Regions from separate parts of the Mesorhizobium sp. M1399 genome, predicted to be linked through region 1. Evidence: riboswitches for the same ligand, from Rfam matches in the RefSeq annotation. Region 1 holds a riboswitch; each other region holds the start of a gene.

The links. Region 1 has a riboswitch for thiamine pyrophosphate ahead of thiB (thiamine ABC transporter substrate binding subunit). Riboswitches for the same ligand answer to the same signal wherever they lie in the genome.
Region 2: it holds a riboswitch for thiamine pyrophosphate, as region 1 does, so the genes downstream of both, thiC (phosphomethylpyrimidine synthase ThiC) here and thiB (thiamine ABC transporter substrate binding subunit) in region 1, are expected to answer to the same signal.
Region 3: it holds a riboswitch for thiamine pyrophosphate, as region 1 does, so the genes downstream of both, thiC (phosphomethylpyrimidine synthase ThiC) here and thiB (thiamine ABC transporter substrate binding subunit) in region 1, are expected to answer to the same signal.

The regions. Positions count from the first base shown of each region.
Region 1 covers NZ_JAMYKZ010000002.1:396,169-401,451, forward strand. The annotation lists gene NKH05_RS04420 (ABC-F family ATP-binding cassette domain-containing protein) at 1-1,044, opposite strand, end outside; gene NKH05_RS04425 (thiamine diphosphokinase) at 1,046-1,690, opposite strand; TPP riboswitch at 1,818-1,932, shown strand; gene thiB (thiamine ABC transporter substrate binding subunit) at 1,976-2,989, shown strand; gene thiP (thiamine/thiamine pyrophosphate ABC transporter permease) at 3,223-4,842, shown strand; gene thiQ (thiamine ABC transporter ATP-binding protein) at 4,839-5,283, shown strand, end outside.
Region 2 covers NZ_JAMYKZ010000023.1:21,465-26,747, reverse strand. The annotation lists gene thiO (glycine oxidase ThiO) at 1-467, opposite strand, end outside; gene thiC (phosphomethylpyrimidine synthase ThiC) at 464-2,299, opposite strand; TPP riboswitch at 2,404-2,520, opposite strand; partial or broken gene queE (7-carboxy-7-deazaguanine synthase QueE) at 2,851-3,586, opposite strand; partial or broken gene NKH05_RS28695 (6-carboxytetrahydropterin synthase QueD) at 3,583-3,669, opposite strand; gene NKH05_RS28690 (putative bifunctional diguanylate cyclase/phosphodiesterase) at 3,832-5,283, shown strand, end outside.
Region 3 covers NZ_JAMYKZ010000011.1:123,598-128,880, reverse strand. The annotation lists gene thiC (phosphomethylpyrimidine synthase ThiC) at 1-1,467, opposite strand, end outside; TPP riboswitch at 1,571-1,687, opposite strand; gene NKH05_RS20445 (Fic family protein) at 1,870-3,414, opposite strand; gene NKH05_RS20440 (YybH family protein) at 4,564-5,019, shown strand.

The DNA.
Region 1 (5,283 bases):
GGCGATCTCCAGGTTGGTGCCGAGCCGCACCGTGCCTGCGTCCGGCTTCAATTCGCCGGTCAGCATCTTCAATAGCGTCGTCTTGCCGGCGCCGTTCGGCCCGACCAGACCGACGCGATCGCCGCGCTGGATGCGTGTCGAGAATCCCTTGACCAGGGTCAGATCGCCAAAGCTCTTCTCGATGTTCTTGGCCTCAATCACCAGCTTGCCGGATTCGGCGGCGTCGCTGGCTGTCATCGTCGCCGCACCCTCGGCGCCACGATGACCGCGAAAGCGCTGGCGCATGGTCTGCAACTCACCGAGCCGGCGCATGTTGCGCTTGCGCCTTGCCGTCACGCCATAGCGCAGCCAGTGCTCCTCGCGCACGATCTGGCGGCCGAGCTTGTGCTGCTCGCGCTCTTCCTCCTCCAACACCGTGTCGCGCCATTCCTCGAAATAGGCAAAGCCCTTATCGAGACGGCGGGTCTGGCCGCGGTCGAGCCAAATTGTGGCGCGTGACACGCGTTCGAGAAAACGGCGGTCATGCGAGATGACGACCAGGGCCGAGGAGGTGCGGGCAAGCTCCTCCTCCAGCCATTCGATAACCGAAAGGTCAAGATGATTGGTCGGTTCATCGAGGAGAAGAATGTCGGGCTCGGGCGCCATGACGCGGGCGAGTGCCGCGCGCCGCGCCTCGCCCCCGGAGAGGTCGTTCGGCCGTTCCTCGCCGGTCAGGCCGAGATGCTCTATCAGATAGGTGGCGCGGTAGGGATCATCGGCGGGCCCGAGCCCCGCCTCGACATAGGCGCGAACGGTCGCAAAACCGTCCATGTCGGGCATTTGCGGCAAATAGCGCACCGTCGCCGAAGGCTGGCGGAAGACTTCGCCGTCCTGCGGTTCGATCAGCCCGGCAGCGATCTTGAGGAGCGTCGACTTGCCAGAGCCGTTGCGCCCGACCAGGGCGATCTTGTCGCCAGCTGACGCCGTCAGGGCGGCACCGTCGAGCAGCGGCGCGCCGCCAAAGGTCAGCTTTATCCCGTCGAGATTGAGAAGCGGCGGCGCCATGTCAGCTTTCAGGTAGGGGAAAAGGATGCGCGAGCAGCAGCGCGCGGCCGCTGGCCAGCGCGATTTCCAGCCGGCCCTTGACCTCGTTGGAAATGGTCAGCGACGAGCCGAAGGCAACCTCGACATGGGCGAGCGGCCATTTGGCGCCGGTGACTGTCAGGCCGGCGAGATCCGAAAAGCCGAGCACCGAAAACAGCGTACCGTCGACATAATCGAAGCCAGTCTTTCCAGGCAGCAAAGGAATACCTTCCTGTGCGCCGCTGGTCAAAAGCACTTCCGTTCCGCCTTCCGCCAGCCGGACGCTGAGCGCCAAATGCAGGAAGATGTGGTCGGTGCGTTTGCCGCCGAAGGCGCCTGCGAGCACAAGGCTGGTCGCACCGCGTTCGAGCGCGGCGGCGATAGCGAGTTCACCGTCGGTCTTGTCCTTTTCGGCGGGAAACACCTGCCGTGGCACAGCGGCCAGATCCTCCGGCAAATCGGCAGGCACGGAATCGAAATCGCCGACCCAGAGTTCCGGCATCAGGCCCAGCATAAGGGCATGGCCGATACCGGCATCGGCAGCGATGACGCGGGAGCCTTCGACCTGGCGGTCGAGCAGCGGCGTGCGGATGAGATCGCCGCCAAGCAGGATGGTGAATGTGCTCATATCTCGTGGCCCTTACCAGCCCTGCCCCGGAAACGGAAGATGAAACGGCAGATGAAACAGGACGCCGCGCTTTGGATGCCCGGCAAACTTCCGCTTGCGCAGCACTTCGGCCGGGCCTATGTGTCGAAACGCTCTAACGGGGTGCCGGACGCGATCTTCGCGGACCGGCTGAGAGGCAAGACTGCCAACCCGCTGAACCTGATCCGGTTTGTACCGGCGGAGGGATTAGACGTTTCGGACAGCCCGACGCCTCAATTCCTTTCAACGCGAACGAAGGAGGCGCCGATGCGCAGTTTTTTCCACTCTCTTGCCTCGATTATCCTGCTTGCGGCATCCGCGCTTGCCCTACCGGGGCAGGCATCGGCACAGGATAAGCTGACCGTCTATACCTATGAAAGCTTCACCGCCGATTGGGGTCCGGGACCGGCGGTGAAGAAGGCCTTCGAGGCCGAGTGCACCTGCGTCGTCGAATTCGTCTCGGTCGCCGACGGCGTGGCACTGCTCAACCGTGTGAAGCTGGAAGGGGCCGCGACCAAGGCCGATATCGTGCTTGGCCTCGATACCAATTTGACGGCGGACGCCAAGGCAACCGGCCTGTTTTCGCCGCATGGCGCCGTGACGGACGTCAGTGTGCCGGGTGGCTGGAGCGACGATATCTTCGTGCCGTTCGACTATGGCTATTTCGCTATCGTCTACGATAGCGAAAAACTGAAGAGCCCGCCGAAGAGCCTCAGGGAATTGGTCGAGGGCGATGCCGGCGACAAGATCGTCATCCAGGATCCGCGCACCTCGACGCCGGGCCTTGGCCTGCTGTTGTGGGTCAAGTCGGTCTATGGCGACAAGGCTCCGGAAGCCTGGGCCAAACTCAAGGCAAAGGTGCTGACGGTGACGCCGGGCTGGAGCGAGGCCTACGGCCTGTTCACCAAGGGTGAGGCGCCGATGGTGCTGTCCTATACCACTTCGCCAGCCTACCACATGGTTGCCGAAAACACCTCGCGCTACCAGGCGGCGTCCTTCGAGGAAGGCGAATATCTGCAGATCGAGGTCGCTGGGATCACCACCAAGGGCGCGAAGAACCCGCTGGCGGAAAAGTTCATCGCCTTCATGACCGGGCCGAAATTCCAGGATCTCATTCCCGAAACCAACTGGATGTTCCCGGCCGGCAAGACCGACAAGCCGCTCAATCCGGCGTTCGACAAGCTCGTCAAACCGACCAAAACCTTGCTGTTCAGCTCGGAAGAGGTCGCCGCAAATCGCAAGGCCTGGGTCGACGAGTGGCTGGCGGTGATGAGCAAGTAGCTCGGATTGAAAGATGATCGCCCTACGGCGCCCCCCTCTGTCCTGCCGGACATCTCCCCCACAAGGAGGGAAATTGGCCGTCATGCCGGCTTTCGCCAATCTCCGACATTGCCGGAATGAGCGGAGCGCTGAACCTGCCAATCTCTCCCCATGTGGGGGAGATGTCCGGCAGGACAGAGGGGCGCGCGAAGGAACGCAATCCTCGCTAAGAATCTCGAATCTGGTGGTCTAGCGTGCAACGCGCGCCATCATCGGATACCCGCGTCGCTGCCGGTATCGTCGCGCTCGCCGCCATCGCGCTGCTGATCGGCGGGGCATTCGCCGGGCTCGTCGTCGAAGCCATGCGCGACCTGTCGGGCGCCGCCTCCGCCTTTGATTCCTATCTCCTCCGTGTTGCCCGCTTCACGCTCTGGCAGGCTCTGTTGTCGACCCTGCTCTCCGTCGCACCGGCGCTGTTCGTCGCGCGCGCGCTGTCGCGGCATCCACAGTTTTTCGGGCGAGGCTTTGTCCTGCAGCTTTTCGCCGTGCCGCTGGCGCTGCCGGCCATTGTTGCCGCACTCGGTGTCTTGGCACTCTATGGCCGCGCCGGGTATTTCGCCGGCTTGCTCGGTGCGATTGGCGGCCAGAACTGGCCCGGCATCTATGGCCTATCGGGTATTCTCGTCGCCCACGTCTTTTTCAACCTGCCGCTGGCAACGCGACTGTTCCTGGAAGCGTTGCAGACGGTGCCGGCTAACCAATGGCGGCTGGCGAGCCAGCTTGGCATGGGTGCTGCGCCGGCCTTCCGGCTGATCGAATGGCCGGCGTTGCGTGCGGCCCTGCCGGGCGTTGCCGGGCTCGTTTTCATGCTGTGCATCACCTCCTTCACCATCGTGCTTACGCTCGGCGGCGGGCCGCGCGCGACGACGCTGGAGGTTGCCATATACCAGGCGCTGCGTTTCGACTTCGACCCGGCGCGGGCGGTGACGCTGACCTTGTTGCAGATTGCCCTGACCTTCGTCGTCGTGCTGGCACTAACGCGGCTTGGCGCCAATATGACCGGCGACGCCAATCTGCCGGTAGCCCCGCGCCGGTATTTTTCAGCCGGTGCGGCCGAGACCGTGCTGAACGCACTGGTGATCGGGCTGGCACTGCTGTTTGTCGCCGGACCGATGGCGGCTACGCTGTCGGCCGGGCTTGGCGCCGATCTCGGCCGCCTGGCCGGCGAGAGCGCGGTGCGGCAAGCGACGGCGACCAGTGCCGTGCTCTCCCTCCTGTCGGCGCTGCTCTCCTTGGCGTTGTCGCTGTCGCTGGTTATGGCGCGCCGGGCGCTGGCGCTCACCCGGCGGACCGGCAGGCGGACGCTGCTCGAACACCTGGCCGACACCGGTGCGGGGTTCGTCCTGGTGGTGCCGCCCATCGTCATCGGTGCCGGCTGGTTCCTGCTCCTGCGCAGCGTCAGCGATGTCTTTGCGATCGCCCCTGTCATGGTGGTTGTGGTCAATGCGGTGATGGCGATGCCGTTCGCCATCCGCGCCATCCGCCCCGCCTATGACGCGGCGAGCGAACGCCACGAACGGCTCTGTGCACAGCTTGGCATCTCGGGCTGGAACCGGTTGCGTCTGGTCGACTGGCCGTCGCTGCGGCGGCCGCTCGCCACCGGCTTCGCCTTCGCCATGGCGCTGTCGCTCGGTGATCTCGGCGTCATTGCGCTGTTCGGCAGCGATTCCGTGCAGACATTGCCCTATCTGTTGCTGGCGCGCATGGGCAGCTACCGCACCGAGGATGCGGCCGGCCTGGCGCTGCTGCTCGGCCTTGTCTGCCTGGCGCTTGTGCTGACCGCGGACTGGCTGGGAAGGAGGGAGAAATCATGATGCCGATCAGCCCGGAACGGTCGATTTCGGTCGAAAAAGGCGCGGCCGTGCGGCTCGATAATGTCTCGTTCAGCTATGGTGAAACGCCGCTTATATTCGATGTCGATTTCCCGGCGTCGGAAATCACCGCCATCATGGGGCCGAGCGGTTCGGGAAAGTCGACGCTGCTCAATCTGGTGGCCGGTTTCGAGGCGCCGCGGTCAGGCCGCGTGCTCATCGGCGGCGCCGACGTCAGCACTGCGCCGCCATCAGCGCGGCCGGTATCGATGGTGTTCCAGGAAAACAACCTGTTTGCCCATCTGTCCCTCGAGCAGAATGTCGGGCTCGGCCGCTCGCCTTCGCTCATGCTGAGCGAGGCTGACCGCGCCGCAATCGCCGCAGCGCTGAAGCGCGTCGGCCTTGCCGGCAAGGAAAGCCGGCTGCCGCGCGAACTCTCCGGCG
Region 2 (5,283 bases), on a different contig from region 1:
TCGACGCCCATGGCCGCGAGCTTGTCATGAAGTGCTACCATCGCCTGGCGCGGGTCGAGATGAGCCTCATCGGGGAAGAGCAATCCGCGCCAGAAGCGGCCGGCGAGGTCGGGTTCCAGGAGCGAAATTTCATTTTCGGCGACCCGCCGATATCCCGACGTGCGGCTGGCGAACCGGTCGAGCTCGCCAGTATCACGCAGCGCGGCCACGACCAACGTTCCGGCACGTATCACCTGACCCGGTAGCACCGCATCCCACCAGTCGGCGGCGTCGCGTCCGAGATCCAGCACCGGCTGCTCGGCGCTTTCACGCTCGCACCATGGCGCGAGCATACCACCGGCGAACCACGACGCATTGCCCTCGATGGCAGGCCTTGTCTCGGCAACGGTGGTCGCCGCGCCGCGTGCGGCGAGTTCGAAGGCGGCGGTGAGGCCGGCGACGCCGGCCCCCTTTATCAGCACCTTCATGATGGCTTACCTGGCTGAGGCGTGAGCGGTGCGCCGATCTCGTCCGCTGGCACGTAGAGATCGCCGCCCTCGCGGTATTTCGCCGCCATCGCCGCCATGCCCTCTTTCTGTGCCTCGGCGCGGATGTCGTGAGAGATACGCATGGAACAGAATTTCGGCCCGCACATCGAGCAGAAATGCGCCAGCTTGTGCGCCTCCTTGGGCAAGGTCTGGTCGTGGAAAGACCGCGCGGTTTCTGGATCAAGCGACAGGTTGAACTGGTCCTCCCATCGGAACTCGAAGCGCGCGCGGGAAAGGGCATCATCCCTGACTTTCGCCGCCGGATGACCCTTCGCCAGGTCGGCGGCGTGCGCTGCGATCTTGTAGGTGATCACGCCGGTCTTGACGTCATCGCGGTCGGGAAGGCCGAGATGCTCCTTGGGCGTGACGTAGCAGAGCATGGCCGTTCCGAACCAGCCGATCATCGCCGCGCCGATGCCGGAAGTGATGTGGTCGTAGCCCGGCGCGATGTCGGTCGTCAGCGGTCCAAGCGTATAGAACGGCGCCTCGCCACAGACGGCGAGCTGCTTGTCCATGTTCGCCTTGATCTTGTGCATCGGCACGTGGCCGGGCCCCTCGATCATCACCTGGCAATCTTTCGCCCAGGCGATCTGCGTCAGCTCGCCGAGCGTTTCCAGCTCGGCGAATTGCGCCGCGTCGTTGGCGTCGGCGATCGAGCCGGGACGAAGGCCGTCGCCGAGCGAGAAGGAGACGTCATAAGCGCGGCAGATGTCGCAGATCTCCGCAAAGTGCTCGTAGAGGAAGCTTTCCCGGTGATGGTGCAGGCACCATTTTGCCATGATCGAGCCGCCGCGCGAGACGATACCCGTGACCCGGTCAACGGTCAGCGGGATGTAATGCAGCCGCACGCCGGCGTGGATCGTGAAATAGTCAACGCCCTGCTCGGCCTGCTCGATCAACGTGTCGCGGTAGACCTCCCAGGTCAGGTCCTCGGCGATGCCACCAACCTTTTCGAGCGCCTGGTAGAGCGGCACCGTGCCGATCGGCACCGGCGAGTTGCGCACGATCCATTCGCGGATGTTGTGGATGTTGCGGCCGGTCGACAGATCCATCACCGTGTCGGCGCCCCAGCGGATCGCCCACACCATCTTTTCGACCTCTTCAGCCATCGACGATGTGACGGCGGAGTTACCGATATTGGCGTTGATCTTGACCAGGAAATTGCGGCCGATGATCATCGGCTCGCTCTCGGGATGGTTGATGTTGGCGGGAATGATTGCGCGCCCGCGCGCCACTTCGTCGCGCACGAATTCCGGCGTGACGAAATCGGGCAGCGTCGCGCCGAAAGGCTCGCCGTCGCGCTGCAGCTTGCCGCTCAAGATCTCACGGCCGAGGTTCTCGCGGATGGCGGCGAACTCCATTTCGGGCGTGATGATGCCGGCGCGCGCATAGGCAAGCTGGGTCACCGCCTTGCCTGCCTTGGCCTTGAGCGGTCGGTGACGAATGGGAAACTCCGGCGTCAGGCGCTCGCCAGTCACAAATCCATTGTCTTCCGGCCGGACATGGCGGCCGTCATAGGCTTCGACATCGCCTCGGGCCATGATCCATTCGTGGCGAAACCTGGCGAGACCCTTTTCGATGCTGGTTTCGACAGTCGGGTCGGTATAGGGGCCGGACGGATCGTAAGCGGTCACCGGCGGCTCGCCTGCCGTCGGATGGACGGAGATTTCGCGCATCGGCACCCTGATCTGCGGGTGAATGCTGCCAGGCTTGTGGATCTTGCGTGAGGCAGGCAGCGGTCCCGTCGAGACGGCGGGGGTGAGGCCATTCATCTTGAGGCTCCTTTGCTTATGCATTGGAGACCCAGTTCTGTGCCGGAAGGATGAAAAGACGCTTCTGTAGACCTGCTCGAAACAGGACCTCGGGCGTGAACTCCCGCAAAGCGCTTGCACCGTCCCTCCGCCAGTATGAACTGGATCAGGTTCAACGGGTCACTGCGCCGCGAAAGCCAGCAGTATCTCAGCCCCTTGCCGGGACTCCCCTGGTGAATGCCTCAGGTTGAACGGGCCGGCGTCGATTTGTCAAGCGCATTTGGGCCGTGCCGACGGCTGGCGGCCAATCAAATCGGGCGGAAGGGCAAGCCATGGGTCGCGGAGAAGTTACCGCGGGGCAGGTGTGGCAAAAGCCGCATTTTCCTCGTCAAACTTGATGTGACATTGACGTCGACGGAACTGCTTGTTCAATGATCTTAAGCCGGCAAATTACTTCGGAGATTTTCACGAAATTCTCGAAAATTACTATAGCAGGTGGCCCGAACGAAGTGCTCCGCAACCGGGAGAGGCCGCCTCGGCCAGGCGCATTCCAGCTACCAGCACTGCGCGGGCTAGACGCCCCTTTTGTTGCCCCACAGCAGAACATGAAGCTGCGGCAGGACGCGCGCCTCAAACCATCTGTCACGGAGTCACCGTTTCCACCAACCATTCCATGCGTTTCATTATGCCGTCCAGGTCAATGAGCGCTTCTTCGTCATAACGGCGCGGCGGTGTGTTGCCGGGCTGCAGATACACAGGCAGTTGCGGATAACGCGCGGCGGCATCCTTGGCATAGGCGTAGTCTCTTTTCGTCGAACACCACGAGCTTGAGCACGATTTGCGGCTTATCCCTCGCCGCCTCGACGCACGCCTCGAACGCAGCCCAATCGGTCGTCATTTCGCTCGATGGCGGCTTTGGGCTTAGAATCAGGGCATCAAGCTCGGCAAACCAGTCCCTGGCCACGGAACCTTGGGTTTCCGACGCAAAGCGGTAGCCGTTCCGATGTCCGTGTTCGATCAACGCGCCGAGCGGCTGGATGGCCCGATTGCCGCCTGATAGCGACACCATTATTGGTCGGCCACCCGAAGCGCATTGACCTCTTGCCGGATCGCGTCTGTGGACATGGTCTTCCATTCATGGCGGAAGCGATTGTCCACGGCATGCAGGCTGTCGCACCAGGAACAGCGATAATCGCATCCGCCCGTTCGAACGAACACCGTCGGCAAGCCGACAAGCATGCCTTCACCATGGATGGTCGGGCCGAAGATCTCGCTCACTTGGATTCCGGGATCCAGCGTGCAGGTCATGGCCGGTATTCCGCCCAGGTTTTCGGTGTCTCGCTCACCCGCACAGCGGAGGTTTCGGGTAGCCTCACCTTGCACCAGTCGTAGAGGGGGGCGATTTCGCAAGGGAGCGTTGCGTTTTTCGTTATCTTCGAATTTGGGACCCCTTGGTTTCCCAATTTTGCGGTCAAAATTTACCTTTTCCGAATTGTTCGGTGCTAGGGGACCAACACGCAGCGACTACTCTAGGGCGGGGGAGTGACAGAGTGATGCAGCGTCTGTCTACCGCAAGGTTCGGTGACCTTCTGGCGGGAGATCTGCGGGCTTTTGGCGGACCCTCGACAATTGAACCGCTTGCCGGCCGAATACGAGCGGAGCAGGTCAGTATCGTGCTTCGCAACACGCCTCTTGGCATGGTTGCGAACATACTCAATGCGGCCACTTTTGTTATGGCGGTTTGGGGCTCGCCCGACCAAACGAAAGCCGTCCTCTGGGCGAGTGTTATCATCGTCGCCGCTGGGTTCGTAGGCCTAAGAGCGAGATCATCGTTTCAGTCAGTCAAACCAAGGTCAGTGTCTCGCCGGACAACGCAAAACCTGGTGCGGAACGCGTTCTTGTTCGGCACCTGGTGGGGAGCACTTCCCGTTCTGTTCTTCAGCGGGGCAACAAGCGCAGCCCAGGTCGTCATTACCTGCCTGAGCGCGGGGATGATCGCAGGCGGTGCCGCTTCTTTTTCCACGATTCCTATTGCGGCCGTCGCGTATACGCTACCGATCTTCCTCGGTTCGGCGGTTGCGATTGTGGGGGCGGGAGACGCGGTCAATCTGCCCGTCGCAATCCTGATAGTGAGTTACGCCATCACGCTGTTTCGTGCAGTGCTTGCCCACGCAGTCGAATTCACCCAACGCTTCATTCTGCAAGCGGAAAGCGAAAGTGCCATTCGCAGGGATGTTCTAACGAGTTTGCCGAACCGGTTCAGCTTCAATGAGCGGTTGGAGAACGCGTTGGTGGACGCAAAGCAGTTTGACCAGCACTTTGCGTTACTTTTGTTCGATCTTAACAATTTCGACGAGGTGAATGACCGCTTTGGCCGACCAATGGCGGATGCCCTTTTGGTCGAAGTGGCTGCGAGACTTCGGAAATCGACGCGGGAGAGCGATAGCATCGCGAGATTGGAGGGGCATGAATTTGCAATAATCGCTACGCGCGATATCAGGCCAGATCAAATCAGGTCCTTAGCCAAACAGATTATAGATGGCATGCGCGCCCCTTTCTTGATCGAAGGACGCGAAATATATTGCAAGGCCTCTCTCGGTATCGCTCGGGCGCCCACGGACGGTTTGGATACCAACCAACTCCTGCGGTGCGTCGACACCGCGCTATACAGGGCTAAGACGCTGGCGGGGTCCATCCAGTTCTTCAGCCCATGCGACGATGAAGCTGCTGCAAGGCGCCATGCCCTTGAACGCGATCTGGCTTCTGCGCTGGCCAATGACCAGCTTTCGCTCGCATTTCAACCCTTTCTCGATCTCGCGATCGATCGCATTCGAGGTTTTGAAGCCCTGCTGCGGTGGCAGCATCCGACCCTTGGCGCGATCCCTCCGTCGGAGTTCATAACCATCGCTGAAGAAACGGGTTTGATTCACTCCATCGGATACTGGGTCATCAAAACGGCTTGTTTGGCGGCTGCGCGCTGGCCGCGCGACTTGCGGGTCTCCGTC
Region 3 (5,283 bases), on a different contig from region 1:
GGTGATCACGCCGATCTTGACGTCGTTGCGATCGGGAAGGCCGAGATGCTCCTTGGGCGTGACGTAGCAGAGCATGGCGGTGCCGAACCAACCGATCATCGCCGCGCCGATGCCGGAGGTGATGTGGTCGTAGCCCGGCGCGATGTCGGTCGTCAGCGGCCCAAGCGTATAGAACGGCGCCTCGCCGCAGACGGCGAGCTGCTTGTCCATGTTCTCCTTGACCTTGTGCATCGGCACGTGGCCGGGGCCTTCGATCATTACCTGGCAATCCTTCGCCCAGGCGATCTGTGTCAGCTCGCCGAGCGTCTCCAGCTCGGCGAATTGTGCTGCGTCATTGGCGTCGGCGATCGAGCCAGGACGAAGGCCGTCGCCCAGCGAAAAGGACACGTCATAGGCGCGGCAAATGTCGCAGATCTCGGCGAAATGTTCGTAGAGGAAGCTTTCCCGGTGATGATGCAGGCACCATTTGGCCATGATCGAGCCACCGCGCGAGACGATGCCAGTGACCCGGTCAACGGTCAGCGGGATGTAGTGCAGCCGCACGCCCGCATGGATGGTGAAATAGTCGACGCCCTGTTCGGCCTGTTCGATCAGCATGTCGCGGTAGACCTCCCAGGTCAGGTCCTCGGCGATGCCGCCGACCTTTTCGAGCGCCTGATAGAGCGGCACCGTGCCGATCGGAACCGGCGCGTTGCGGACGATCCAGTCGCGGATGTTGTGGATGTTGCGGCCGGTCGACAGGTCCATCACCGTGTCTGCGCCCCAGCGGATCGCCCACACCATTTTTTCGACCTCTTCAGCCATCGACGATGTGACGGCGGAGTTGCCGATGTTGGCGTTGATCTTGACCAGGAAATTGCGACCGATGATCATCGGCTCGCTCTCGGGATGGTTGATGTTGGCGGGAATGATTGCGCGTCCGCGCGCCACCTCATCACGCACGAAATCCGGCGTGACGAAATCGGGCAGTGTCGCGCCGAAAGCCTCGCCGTCGCGCTCAAGCTTGCCGTGCAGGATCTCGCGACCAAGGTTCTCGCGGATGGCGGCGAACTCCATTTCGGGTGTGATGATGCCGGCGCGCGCATAGGCAAGCTGCGTCACCGCCTTGCCTGCTTTGGCTCTGAGCGGTTGATGGCGAATGGGAAATTCCGGCGTCAGGCGTTCGCCCGTCGCGAATCCGTTGTCCTCCGGCCGGACATGGCGGCCGTCATAGGCCTCGACATCGCCGCGCGCCGTAATCCATTCGTGGCGAAGCCGTGCAAGGCCATTTTCGATGCTGGTTTCGACAGTCGGGTCTGTATAGGGGCCGGACGGATCGTAGACGGTGACGGGCGGTTCGCCGGCCGTCGGATGGACGGAGATTTCGCGCATCGGCACCCTGATCTGCGGGTGGATGGCACCGGGCTTGTGGATTTTTCGTGAGGCGGGCAGCGGTCCCGTCGAGACTGCGGGGGTGAGGGCATTCATCTTGAGGCTCCTTTGCTCGTTGCATTGGAGACCCAGTTCTGTGCCGGGAGGATGAAAAGACGCTTCTGTCGACCTGCCGAAACAGGACCTCGGGCGTAAACTCCCGCAAGCGCTTGCACCGTCCCTACGCCAGTATGAACTGGATCAGGTTCAACGGGTCACTGCGCCGCGAATGCCAGCAGTATCTCAGCCCCTTGCCGGGACTCCCCTGGTGAATGCGTGAGGTTGGACGGGACGGCTCCGGTTTGTCAAGCGCGTTCTGGCCGCGGCTGATCGGCGGCCGGTCAGACCGTGCGGAAAAAATCGTGCATGTCTCGGCGACAAGTCAAGCCTCGGAGATGAAGGCAGGGACAAGGGAATTACAAACCGTCGGACTAAAAATCGATCCTGATGATCACACCTTCAATGGGCACCAAAGGTTTGCGCGTAGATCGCCTCGATTCTTCCTGCCTCGTCACTGGTCAGCGTGGCGAATTCCTTTTCGCGCGCGCGGTTCGATAGATGTCCATCATTCTGGTGAAGAAAACGGAAGAGCAGATCGGTCAACCGCTCGGGCATGTCAATAAAGGCGTCCACCTGCTGCCGGAACTGATCGTAGCGCTGCAGAAATGCGGTTTCCTCGGGAAGGTCCCGTTCGATCGTCCGCTGAACGCAGGCATAGAGGAATTCGGCGTGCGGGGTTGCATCGAAGAACCGGTAGAAATCACCGGTGTCATTCAGCACCCGGACGTTGAATTGCGGCGTCGGTTCCCATTCCACCAATGGCAGAAGGCGCTGCGAATAGCTCTCGAGCACGCCCCTGTACTCGTTGATCTGGTCCAGGATCGCGGCCGAGACGGGAAAGACCACTCCCGGCGGATTGAAGCCGCGCATGGCAAGGACGTGGTGGATTAGGTAGCGGTGAATGCGGCCGTTTCCGTCCTCGAACGGGTGAATGTAGACAAAGCCGAAGGCGAGGATTGCGGCGGCTACGACTGCATCAAGGTTTTGCGCGGGGCCCTGATCGAACGCCGCCATTCCATCGATTAGCCGCGGCAGGTCCTCGGGCCGAGCGCTGATGTGATCGGGCAAGGGCGTGCCGTTGTCTCGGTCATGCTCACCGACGAAACCTCCTTCTTTTCGGAAGCCAAGTCTTGCGAAACGGGCGTCGCCAAGTACAATTCTTTGCAGACGCAGCAGCTCATCGCGATCGATCGGCCAGCGGCCGGCTTCGCCGATGGCGCGGCCCCAGCGCTGGATGCGATCTTGCGGCGGGCGCTCGCCCTCGATCGCATAGCTTGATCGCGAGTCTTTGAGCAAAAGAAAGGCGGCGGTCCGAGCAAGAAGGTCGCGCGGCACGTCCGCTACGATTGCCTCCGCGCGCCGCGGTAGTTCAAGGCCGATGAATTTTTCGAGAATCTTGGTGCGGAACACCAGAGGGCAGAACTCACGCGTGCCGGGGAGATTGTCCCTTACGCGGTAGCGCGAAGCGGTCTTGTCGGGTCCGGGCCACTGCAGCTCGGGATCGACAACCGGAATGTATCGTCCGGCCGCCGCGTCCGGCAGATCGATACGGGCGCCCCTCAGCCATTCATATAAAAACCAGATGCGGCGGGCATAACTGCCGGTCGGGCTTTCACGGACCAGCGCCTCGATCGGCGCGGGACCGGTCACTTGGAACAGCCGCTTGAGGACGGCAAGGTCCAGTCCCTCGTACTTGAGCGCAAAGGTCAGGTGGCCTTCGAGGGTAGGATTTGGGGCGTGGCGGGGGGTCATGATCCGCCAGCCATCCCGTTCGGTAATGCGATGATGCTCGCCCGTGGCGAACAACCTACGGGGCAAGGGCACGGCGAGCCTGTAGGCTCCGACCAGGGCGCTGTACCCGGCCGGGGTCGCCGTTTCAGGAAGGCGGATTTCCTGAAAAACGGTAACAGGACCTGAAAATTGGTGCTCTTGCACCGGAGGCATGAAAAGCGAATCCTTTCATCGAATTTTGGTTCAGCTGGGCCAACACCTGTGAAAAATGATCCTATTCCATGAAAATTGATGCCACAAGACAAATTTTCCGAAAACCGATTCTAAACGGTGCTGGAGTCATCAAGCAAGAACTCCGCCACCGGCTCAAGGAAGCGACTTCATGACAAAAAGGTGAGTCCAGGAACCGCCATTCGCCCGTCTCTTAGTCACGAGGCCGGCACGGATGGCCCGCCTTACGTCGAGCCGGATTGCTCGAGGAGAACCGCGCCGTTCGGGGCTCACTCATAGAGCGCTCCGGCGCGCGATCCCGATTTGATAGCCGCGATCACGCTCGCGACTGATCTTGGTGACGTGGCGGCGTCGGAGTAGAAAACTGATGCAGGATCTCGGTGGCGTCGTGTGTGTGTGTGTGTGACCTGAAGTGAGTTCTCTGCGGTATGGGGGACGGCACGCAGCGCGCGCGTCTTCTCGGCAAACAGATCGACGAAGCGGCACCGAAGGGAAGTTCCTGGCATTCATTCTCGCCATCGCTGCCCCAATTTGCCGACCGGACTGCCGATCGATCTCGCCCAATACTTTGCGCGCGCAAGGGCCGAAGTTGAACTGGGTGGCACCTGCTCATTCGGGAGCTAACTCATGCTTGGCGCGCTAGCCCGAGAGAGCTGTGCCTGATCGAATGCGTGAAATCGTAGCTCGGGTGGAGAGGCTGACACGGTCATCTGTCACCCGCCTTCGGGCTGTAACGGAAAGCGCGACATCGTCTCCAATGCTCGTTCCCCACGTCGAGGGCCCAGCGGCTTGGCTGCGGGGGGACTGTCAGCTAGTGGCCGCTGGGCCTTGACGACCAGCGAGCGTAAGAGGAGGCCCTGCGCTGGCTGACGAAAACTTGCGAGCAAAGCCACGGAAAAGCATCATTCGAACGAACTCTTTCGTCGAGACGAGGAGGGCAGTGAGGCGGTAGCCGCCGCTTTGAAGCTCTCCGGCAGCTGCTACGCTGGTCGTTCAGAGGGTCGCAGCTGCGCTTGCGCCGTCATATCAGATAAGTCTAATATAATCCGCGCCTAGCCATCGAACGCCGCGGCGCCCTCGGGTCGGCGCTATTCATCGGGTGGGCATGTCGGGTACGCAAGGGAGGACGAAATGAGACTGGTTCAGTCATTTGCATTTGCTGCTGTGCTGCTTCTTTCGTCTGCATTGTCTGCGGCCGCCCACTCGGCTCGTGAGGACATCGAAGCGGCGTTGGTAAAATTCATGGACGCCTTCAACAGCGGAAACGCAGCAGCGGTAGGTCAAATGTATACCGACGATGCCGCTCTGCTGCCACCCGACGGCAAACGCGTCGATGACCGCAAGGGCGTGGAAGAATTCTGGCAGGGCGCAATCAAGGCCGGGATGAAGAATCTCACCCTGAAGGCGCTGGAAGTGGAAGGGAGCGGGAATCTCGCCTACGAAGTTGGCGCATTTACGCTCAGTGTGCCGAGCAAAGGCGGTGCCCCTTCCACCGTTGCGGGCAAGTACATTGTCGTTTGGAAAAAAGGGGGCGACGGGACATGGCGCCTGCATCGGGACATCTGGAACTTAGGTGCGGCCCAATAGATTCCGCGATCCGTGAGGCCGGCGCGGCTTGCAACAGTTCCAACGAAAGTCCATGGCAATAGTTGATGTGACTGAATTGATTAACAAAATTGAACAGACTTGATGGGTCTGCTCATCGAGTCGGCTCTGGATCTATCGCGCTACCGATCAGGGAGGCGGTAAGATTCGAGCTCAGCAGAACGGCTGACCACCACTTGCCGGGACTAGAGTGTTCTCCGGCTCGGCGCGCCGCTGAGGACTCTTGTTCATTTGGTCATGCGCAAT